DNA from 3 places in the Desulfovibrio desulfuricans genome. Region 2 is predicted to be linked to each of the others. Evidence: riboswitches for the same ligand, from Rfam matches in the RefSeq annotation. Region 2 holds a riboswitch; each other region holds the start of a gene.
The links. Region 2 has a riboswitch for cobalamin ahead of DDIC_RS08195 (anaerobic ribonucleoside triphosphate reductase). Riboswitches for the same ligand answer to the same signal wherever they lie in the genome.
Positions count from the first base shown of each region.

Region 1 (3,270 bases), 1.2 Mb from region 2:
TTGGCCTGCACGGTGTCGCCCACCTTGTACAGTTCGTTGGGGTGACGCACCTTCTTGGTCCAGGAAATGTCGGAAACATGGATAAGACCGTCGATGCCGTCCTCGATGCCGATGAACATGCCGAATTCGGTGATGTTCTTGATGACGCCTTCAAGGATGGTGCCTTCGGGGTACTTTTCAGCAACCAGTTCCCAGGGGTTGGGACGAACCTGCTTCATGCCGAGGCTGATGCGCTTTTTGTCGCCGTCCACGCCCAGGATGACCACGTCGACTTCGTCGCCGGTGTGAACCATCTGGGAAGGATGACGCAGCTTGCGGGTCCAGGACATTTCAGAAATGTGCACCAGACCTTCAACGCCGGGTTCCAGTTCCACAAACGCGCCGTAGTCGACAAGGTTGGTGACCTTGCCGCTGCACTTGGCGCCCTCGGGGAAGCGGGCGGAAATATCCTGCCACGGATCAGGCACAAGCTGCTTGAGGCCCAGGGAGACCTTGTTGTTGTCGCGGTCGAAGGAGAGCACCTTCAGGGTCAGTTCCTGACCGATGGTGATCATTTCCTTGGGGTGGCGAATGCGCTTCCAGCTCATGTCGGTGATGTGCAGCAGGCCGTCGAGGCCGCCAAGGTCAACAAACACGCCGTACTCGGTGATGTTTTTGGCCTTACCGGTAACAATCTGGTTTTCTTCAAGGGTGCGCAGCAGATCCTGACGCTTGGAATCGCGCTCCTCTTCAAGCAGCACGCGGCGAGAAACGATGACGTTGCTGCGGCGGCGGTTGATCTTGAGCACGCGGAATTCGAATTCCTGGTTGACCAGGGCATCCATATCCGGCACGGGGCGCAAATCCACATGCGAACCGGGCAAAAATGCTTCCACACCGCCGATGTCCACGGTGTAGCCACCCTTGATGCGGCGGACAATGTGGCCCTTGATGACCCGGTTGTTTTCCTGCACGTCTTCGAGCTGGTCGAACACCTGCATGCGCTTGGCTTTCTCGAAAGAAAGGGTGATGGTGCCGTCGTTTTCGTTCTTGCGAACGACGTAAACGTCAACACGATCGCCAACTTTGACGCAAATGTTGCCGGCGGGGTCGCGGAATTCGGCCGCGGGAATCTGCCCTTCGGACTTGAAATTCACGTCTACAAGCACATTGTCGTCATCCACGCGGACGATTTCGCCCTTCGTGATAGAGCCTTCCTCAAGATCGCCGAAATCGGGATTGAGGTAGTTTTCAAGGGCGCTTTCGAAATTAATTTCGGTGTCGTGCCCGGTTTCAAAACCTGCCATATGTCCAGCCTCCAAACATAATTTCCCCATAACAGGGAGGTGACTTATTATCAGGATTTAAGCAAAAGAACAAGAAAAAAGAAGCGCCAAATCGGCGATTGTCGCCGAAAAAACGGAATTTGGACAGGTCCCCGAAGCGGCACTGGGCGGGGGCCGCCGAAGGGGTCGGCTGCCAGCCCCTGCCAGACGGGGGCCGCAGGGTTTGGAGCGCTTGACTTTTGCGGGCGCATGCAGTGTTTTTAAAAAGTCGGCGGGGAATTCCGTGCAAATCGGAAACAGTCGCGCTGCGGTAAGAGGGAACGAAGCTTCACTGTTCCGCCACGGGCGGAGCGTACAGGCCAGTCGCGCAAGCGGCGAAGGCGAAGTCTAGGCGCGGGGCGCAGGCCCCCATGGCCCTCGAGTCCGAATATCCACCGGCATTTCATACACTTCAACCTGCCAACGCGCCATTGAGGAGGTTGCCATGCTGCGTAACGCGCCGCATTCCATTTTGCATTTTTTCACCCGCACCCTGTTGCCCCTGTTGCTGTTGTGCGCCGTAATGGGCGCGCCTGTTGCCGTCGTCGCCGGCGAGCCTGCGGCCAAAGCCCCCGCCGCCGTGCCTCAGGGCAAGGCTGGCGTGCTGCTGGTAGCCTTTGGCACCAGCGTGCCCGAAGCCCTCGTTTCCATGAAGGCCGTGGACGAAGAATTTAAGGCGGCTTTTCCCGGCCAGCCGGTGGTGTGGGCCTATACCTCGCAGATCATCCGCAAAAAGATCGCCGCGCAGGGGCATCCTGTGGGCGGCATCAGCGACGGCCTGGCGCAGCTTGCCAGCGACGGCGTAAAGGTCGTGCGCGTGCAGTCGCTGCATGTCATGGCGGGCGAAGAGTTCAGCGAGCTTGAGCGGGCCGTGCTCATCGACCTGCAGAAAAACCCCGGACGTTTTGACGCGGTGTTTCTCGGCAGACCCATGCTGGAATCCCAAAAAGACGCGCAGGAACTTATCCGGGCCATCACTGACGACGTAAAGCCCCTGCGCGGCAAGGATGCGGCCCTGGTGCTCATGGGTCACGGACAGAGCCATGGCCGGGCCGATCTGACCTTTGAAGGCACGCGCGCCGTGTTTCACGATGCGGACAAGCGCGTGTTTATGGCTACGGTCGAGGGCGCGCGCAGCGTGGACGACCTGCTGGCCGAGCTTAAAAACGCCAAGGTCAAAAAGGTCGTGATTGAACCGCTTATGCTGGTGGCGGGCGACCACGCCCACAACGACATGGCCGGATCCGAAGACGACTCGTGGGTCTCCAGACTCAAGGCTGCAGGGTACAAGGTTGAGACCAACCTCAAGGGCCTGGGCCAGATCGCGGGAGCCCGCGCCATTCTGGTGCGCCACGCGAGTGAAAGCGCCGACGACCTGACAAAGGAACCCAAAAAGCAGTAGCGGCAACCGCCAGCTGCACGTTTTTTGTAAACGGGCCGCATGAGCCGGGACAGCGCGTCCGGCTTGCGCGGCCTTTTTTGCGGCCCCGGTTTTGTTGCGGGGAGGGGAATTACCGGGGCTGCGTCAGCCCTGGCGCACCAGCAGCCACGCCAGCATGCCCCCCTGTGCCGCAAGCGCCCCCAGCAGCGCGCAGCAGCGCCATGAGAGCGTCAGGGCCTTGGGCGCGATGCCTCCGGCCAGAGCCAGCATGCCCTGTATGGCCCGTTTGAGGGGCCACAACAGCGCCAGACCAGCCCATACCGAAGCCCCCAGGGTGAAGGGACGCAACTTTTCAATGTCCCACAGCCCGGCCAGCGAGGCGTACAGGTTCACCGTGCCCGCATTGTAGGCGTTGCCGATGGTTTCCAGCCGGTCCAGGGCCGGGCCGTCGGTGCAGCTTGCGCCGAGCGCAAAAAAGATTGCCACAAGGGCGAGAAAAAGCAGCAAAAAAAGCCCAAATGTACGCATTAGCCAGCGGGAATGCGCCACGCCCGCAAAGTCGCCAATGCGGCGTGCAAAGAGATG
Region 1 covers NZ_CP036295.1:3,140,339-3,143,608, reverse strand. Annotated here, with positions in the region: gene DDIC_RS13265 (30S ribosomal protein S1) at 1-1,286, opposite strand, end outside; cobalamin riboswitch at 1,502-1,718, shown strand; gene DDIC_RS13260 (sirohydrochlorin cobaltochelatase) at 1,750-2,706, shown strand; gene DDIC_RS13255 (hypothetical protein) at 2,830-3,270, opposite strand, start outside.
Region 1: it holds a riboswitch for cobalamin, as region 2 does, so the genes downstream of both, DDIC_RS13260 (sirohydrochlorin cobaltochelatase) here and DDIC_RS08195 (anaerobic ribonucleoside triphosphate reductase) in region 2, are expected to answer to the same signal.

Region 2 (3,270 bases):
ACGTAAAACTCAGGTTGCCGCGCCCGCAGGTTACCTCCCGGTCTTTGTCGTACACGTTGCCGAGCACGCGCGTGCGGCAGCCCATATAGGCCACCTCGGTATTGTAGTCGCCCGGATGATAGTACTTCAGGTTAAACGGCGCGTCGAGAAAGCTGAAATTGGGGAAGAGCCGCATGGCGGATACTTCCATGGCCAGCTTGAACAGGTCGTAGTTGGGATCTTCAGTATTGTAGTTGACGCCCGACTTGACCTTGAAAATCTGCACGGGGAAAATGGAGGTTTCGCCGTTGCCCAGCCCGGCCTTGGTGGCGCGCAGCAGGTTTTTGATAACCATGCGGCCTTCAGCCGAGGTATCCGTGCCGTAGTTGATGGAACTGAAGGGAACCTGCGCCCCGGCGCGAGAATTCATGGTGTTGAGGTTGTGGATCAGGGCTTCCATGGCCTGATACGTGCGGCGCTCGGTATACTTGAGGGCCTCGCCCGCAGCGTAGGCGTGCGCACGCGCCGCAATGTCGCGCTGATCTTCGGGGGCAGCCGCTGTCAGGGCAGCGCCAAAATCGTCGCAGGTGCCCAGGCGCGGGCCTTCGGGCAGCAGACCAATGAACCCTCTGGCGGCATCAATGGCGGCCTGTTCTTCAAGCCCGTTACTGATGCGCAAAAAGGCGGCAAAGGCGCGTTCATATTCCTTGCGGTAGGTTTTGACGACGCCCTCGGCCATGGCAAAGTCAAAATGCGGCACGCTCTGGCCGCCGTGCATTTCGTTCTGGTTGGCCTGAATGGCGATGCAGGCAAGGGCCGAATAGCTCTCAATGGAATTGGGCTCGCGCAAATGCCCGTGCCCCGTGGAAAAACCGTTTTTAAACAGGGGGATCAGGTCTATCTGGCAGCACGTTTCCGTGAGCATGTAAAAATCTTTGTCATGAATATGGATGTCGCCGTTGATATGCGCGGCCGAGGCATCCTTGGGCAAAATGTAATTGTCGATAAAAAACTTTGAGCCTTCAGAACCGTACCTGAGCATGGTTCCCATGGCCGTATCACCGTCGATATTGGCGTTTTCGCGCTTTATATCCTCCTGCAGGGCAGGAGAATAGGTGAGTTTTTTATAAATATCCATGAGATACGATTCCGCATTACGGATCTTCGTATGCTCTGCGCGGTAGAGAATGTAGGCCTTAGCGCTTTTGGCGTAGTCGTACTGGATGAGCGTTTCTTCAACAACATCCTGAATTTCTTCAACATGTTTGAGACTGCGCGACTCCAGCTTTTTGCACACCTTTTCGGTGACAAACAGCAGGTCGGTGGGCGACATGTCTTCACCACCCACAGCCTGGTTAGCCTTGGTGATGGCATTGAGAATCTTGACCGAATCAAAAGGCACTTCCGTGCCGTCGCGCTTTATTATGCTGACGAGCATGCAATTCGCTCCAACTTGTGGGCCATGAACAAAAAGGCCGCCCGGTCAAAACGGGCGGACGGGCCATTGCTGGCCCATTTGTGATGGTTCTTCCGCAAAAGCCCGTTGCAGAGGATCCTTTTTCTAAGAACGGTTGAAAGCAGGTCTTCCGGCTTGCCTGCCGCATTTCTGCCTTCCCAGATTACCCAGTGGCATGTAGTGAAATGCGGTTTTGAACAGGCTCACGGCGGCGGGTCCGCTCCCGATTTGCACGGGCATTCCCTATTAAGCTCCATGGCGCTTTCAATGTCTAGAAAATCTCAAAAGACTTGCATTGTGTCAATAAATGCGCAAAAAAAACATGTCCAAGGTTCAAAGCAAAACACTGTTTAGATTACTGAAATTTGTTATTTGCCCTTATTTTCACCATGTACAGGCCGCACAATAGAGGGGCGGTGACAAAATTGTTCGCCCTTGTAGGCTGCCGGATCACGTCAGGTGACCTGCTGCAACTGTGATGTTGATTGCGCTCACGAAACATTTCGCCATGCACGCAGGCACGCTTGCCCGCATGGCGCTGCCGCTCCTGACACGGCACTGCGAACGCAGCCGATGCCAGTGCGAGCCTTCAGTAGAAGGCAGTTCCAATAAGCGCAAAAATGAACCTACTCTACCCCCGCCCTCTTTTCAAGACGGCCCCCCCGCAGCTTGGGAACTTAGGGAAAACTTGACATTCTAATTTGCCCGCAAATTGCCAAAAAATCAGCCTGCAAAAACTTTTTTTGTATGATAAACTGAGGGTTGGGCAAATTTTCATTTACTCCCCCTCATCCGTTGTGCGCCGCGCCAACCGCCGGCTTTTGCGCATCATGGGCACAAGGCGCACTGCCAGCCTCCCTGCCGCCGCAAAAAAAGAGCCGTACAGCTTGCCGCCTCCCCGCCAGATGCGGAAGGGCGGCCCAGCCATACGGCCCGGAACAGGCGTAATCGCCGCCTAGGGCAGCAAGGTCATGTTATACAGATTTTTTTCATCCAGGTATTTTTGCGCCACTGCCTGAATATCCGCCGGGGTCAGTTTGGCCGCCTTGTCGATGAGCGACTTGCTGAAATCGCGCGGCAAGCCCAGCACCGCATCTGTCGCGGCAACTCCGGCGCGGGCGTCAAGGCTCTGCTTGTCGCGGTAGTACTCGCCAAGCAGACGGTTGGCCCCGGCTTGCAGCAATTCCTCGGGCAGGGGTTTGGCCTTGATGTCGGTAATAATCTTGGCAAAGCCCTCGCGCGCCTGCGCGACCCTGTCGGGGGTGGTGCCAATGTAAAAAGCCATCATGCCCGCCTGGGGCATGGCGCGGTAAAAGGCCGTGACCGTGTACCCAAGGCCCTGCTCGTCGCGCATCTGGCTGAACAGCAGGCCGCTTTGCCCGGAGAGCACCGACTGCAGCAGCATGAGCGCGGGCGCGTCGGGATTCGTATAGGGCACAGCCTTAAAGACCTGCAGCACGTGCGCCTGGTTGCGGCCCGGCAGGTGCAGGTCGAGGCTGCGGGCGTCGCCCCACGAGGGCGTTGCCAAGGTAAAGCCCTTGCCGTCAGGCGTGGGCAGGCTGCGGGCAAAGGCCAGCACGGCCTCGCGGTCAAAGTCGCCCGCCACGGCAAGCACCCACGGCTGCACCAGCTGTTTCTCCCAGAACCCACGCACATCCTTGGGGGTAAACTTGCCAAGGTTCGCCTCCGTGCCCAGGCTGTCATACCCGTAGGCCTGCCCGCCAGGAAAGAGGAAGGGATTGACGCGGGAGAACAGATACGCGGTAGGCCTGTCCGCACGCTGACGGATGGCCGCCTTCATGTTTTCCGCCTCTCGCTTGATCTCCTTGGCTTCA
Region 2 covers NZ_CP036295.1:1,968,615-1,971,884, forward strand. Annotated here, with positions in the region: gene DDIC_RS08195 (anaerobic ribonucleoside triphosphate reductase) at 1-1,417, opposite strand, end outside; cobalamin riboswitch at 1,539-1,716, opposite strand; gene DDIC_RS08200 (M16 family metallopeptidase) at 2,391-3,270, opposite strand, start outside.

Region 3 (3,270 bases), 1.4 Mb from region 2:
CGCTTGGCATGGTGTTGCTTCCTTTGTTACAGTGCCTCAGGCCTTTACAGTGACACACATCGACCTACAAGGAAAGAGCCGCTTGTCCTCCCGCAGTATGCACTCCGCGCCCGGCATGGCCGCCGGCGCCGACGTATTGTCGCCGCAAACAGCGCAGGCCCGCGACGACGTGCGCCGCGCCATGCGCCGCCTGCGCGCCGGGCAGCCGCCAGATATCGCCGAAGCCCGCAGTCTTGCGGCGCAAAGGCGTATGCTGGGAGCGCCCATGTGGGCCAGGGCCCGCTCTGTGGCCCTGTATGTGGGCGTGCGGGGCGAGCTTGGTACGCACGTTCTCTTGCAGGCCGCCTGGCAGACGGGAAAAACCGTATGGTTGCCGCGCGTGCGGCCAGAGGCGTCGGGTCTGATGGATTTTGCGCCCTGCAGCGGGCCGGAACACTTGCGGCCCGGCCCCATGGGCCTGCTTGAACCCCTGGACAGCCTGCCCGGCGTGGGGCCCGAAATGGGCAAGGATGCGGGTCATGGTGCGGGTCATAATGCGGGTCATGATGCGGAGCTGCCGGTCTTTGCGCCGGACATTGCGCTGCTGCCGGGGGTCGCCTTTGACCTTGCGGGTGGGCGTCTGGGGTACGGGGGCGGTTATTACGACCGCTTTCTGGAAAAAGGCCTCAACTGCCCCCGCGTGGGGTTGTGCTTTGAGTTTCAGTTGGTGGAATCCCTGCCCCTGGCCCCCTGGGACCAGCGGGTCAACTACATATGTACTGAAGAGCGTATGCTGTGTCTGTAAGTTATATTCCCTTTGAGTTTCCCGGTGTGCCGCAGGTTGGCTGCGCTTTTCAGACGCGTGGCGGCGGCGTGAGCCTTGGCGAATACGGCGGCGGCAACATTGCCTTTACCGTGCAGGACAACCCCGATCATGTCATTGCCAACCGTCGCAGCCTGCTGGCAGACCTGCGCCCGCAGGGTATGACCGCCTGGGCCGAGCTGATGCAGGTGCATGGCGATGTGATGGTCTTTGAACCGGCGGCGGTGGCCTGCGAGACAGCCGTAACGGCTGAGGGCGACGGCATGGGCACGGCGCGTCCCGGTCTGGGCCTGCTCATCAAGACCGCCGACTGCCAGCCGATTCTTGTTGCCCATAAAAGCGGCAAATACATTGCCGCCATGCACGCGGGCTGGCGCGGCAACCGTTGCGACTTTCCCGTCACGGGCGTGGCCCGCTTTTGCGAGCGCTACGGCCTTGAGCCGCGCGACCTTGTGGCCGTGCGCGGGCCCAGCCTTGGGCCGGGCAGGGCGGAATTTGTCAATTTTGACAGGGAGTGGGGCGAGCCCTACCTGCCCTGGTTTGACGCCGACAGCAAAACCATGGATCTGTGGGGGCTTACGCGGCATCAGCTGGAGCGTGCCGGGCTGCCGACGCGCAGCATTTACGGGCTGGACCTCTGCACGGCCAGCAACAACGGACAGTTTTTTTCGTACCGTTGCGCAAGGCAGTCGGGCCGTCAGGCCAGCCTGGTGTGGATAAAAGCCTGAGCCATTGACAGGCCGCAAGCCCGCGCCTAGAGTGTTGGCGGCATTGGTAGCCGGGAAACCGGCTTGAAAAGGGAATCCCGTGTAAAACGGGAGCGGACCCGCCGCCGTAAGGTTCTTAACCTTGCTCCATCTAGCGCCACTGGAAACGGGAAGGCCGGAGCAGGGGAACCAAGCCGGAAGACCTGCCATGCCCCACGGTGCGCGTCATGGAATGACGGCATCTCGGTGCGGCGCGACCGCCCCACGGCAACGGGTTTTTGCCGGCAGGAAAGAGGAAATACGGGCCTCTTCCACCACGAGTGGAAGAGGCTTTTTTTATGCCCGGGCGGCGCTGGCCGCCAAGAGGCAATGGTCTGCCCAGGGCCAGCCACGCTTTGGCCCGCGTTTGCCCGCTGGGCAAGGCAGAGGACCGGCATGACCAGAATCTCCGCATCTACTCCCTCCTCCTCGCAATCCCGCAGGCTTTGGCCGGTGTTTGCCGGTCTGGCCGTCTTGTGGCTGCTTTCACTGCCGCTGGCCTGCTTGCCGGGACCTGTGCCCCTGAGCGCTCAGAGCGTGTTTCGCGCTTTGGCGGCTGTTGTCGGTCTTGCGCCAGCGCCGGATGATTCCGCGCTTACCGGCGTTGTGGTCAGCATACGGCTGGCGCGCGTATGTCTGGCCGCCTTGTGCGGCGGCGCTCTGGCCATGGCCGGGGCAGCCTTGCAGGGCGTTTTGCGCAACCCGCTGGCTGATCCGTTTACGCTGGGTATTTCAGCCGGGGCAGCCTGCGGGGCCAGTATGGCTATCGCGCTTGGCGGGCCGCTGGTTGCGCTGCTTGGCGGTTTGCCTGGGCTTGCCGGGTTCAGCCACGCGGGGCTGGTGGCTCCTGCCGCGCTGTTTGGCGCGCTGGCGGCGCTTGGCGGCGCACTGTGGCTCGGGCGCGGCGACGGGGCCTTCAGCCGTGAGAGCGTTATTTTGGCGGGCATAGCCGTGGCTGCGTTTTTGGGCGCGCTGGTGGCGCTGGTAAAGGCCCTTAATGAAGAATCTGTGACCAGCATCGTGTTCTGGATCATGGGGTCCTTTCAGGGGCGCGGCTGGAGCAGTATGCCTCTGCTGCTGGTCACCGTGGTGCCCGGCCTGCTGGCAACGGCGCTTGGCTGGCGCGCTCTGGACGTGCTGGCCCTGGGCGACGAGCAGGCGGCCCAGTCCGGTCTTGACGTGGGGCGCGCCCGCTTGTGGCTGCTGGCCGGGGCCAGCTGCATGACGGCTGGCTGCGTGGCTGTGGCCGGGGTTATCGGATTTGTGGGGCTGGTTGTGCCGCACGTGCTGCGCCTGCTGCTGGGCTGGGGCCACGGCCCCCTGCTGGCAGCGGCCTTTATGGGCGGCGGCGTGCTGCTGGTCTGGGCCGACGTGCTGGCGCGGTGCGTGCTCTCCGGCGGGCAGGAGCTGCCCGTGGGCGTAGTGACGGCCCTGCTTGGCGGTCCGTTTTTTGCCCTGCTGGTACGGAGGCGCTGATGGCGGAAGAATGCCGGATGTCCGTGCCGGGGCAGACTGCGACTCGTGGGCCGACAACCGCTCAGGCCTCGCCGCGCGGCGAAGCATCCGGCCCGCCCGTTGTGCGGGTGGCGGGCGTCAGTGCCGGTTACGGCGGGCGCGACGTGCTGCGCGGAGTGGATTTCAGTTTGCGGGCGGGGGAGTGCGCGGCCCTGCTTGGCCCCAACGGCAGCGGCAAGACCACGCTGTTGCGAGCCATCTCGGGGG
Region 3 covers NZ_CP036295.1:592,305-595,574, forward strand. Annotated here, with positions in the region: gene DDIC_RS02360 (metallophosphoesterase family protein) at 1-10, opposite strand, end outside; gene DDIC_RS02365 (5-formyltetrahydrofolate cyclo-ligase) at 83-784, shown strand; gene DDIC_RS02370 (polyphenol oxidase family protein) at 775-1,530, shown strand; cobalamin riboswitch at 1,557-1,734, shown strand; gene DDIC_RS02375 (FecCD family ABC transporter permease) at 1,945-3,024, shown strand; gene DDIC_RS02380 (ABC transporter ATP-binding protein) at 3,024-3,270, shown strand, end outside.
Region 3: it holds a riboswitch for cobalamin, as region 2 does, so the genes downstream of both, DDIC_RS02375 (FecCD family ABC transporter permease) here and DDIC_RS08195 (anaerobic ribonucleoside triphosphate reductase) in region 2, are expected to answer to the same signal.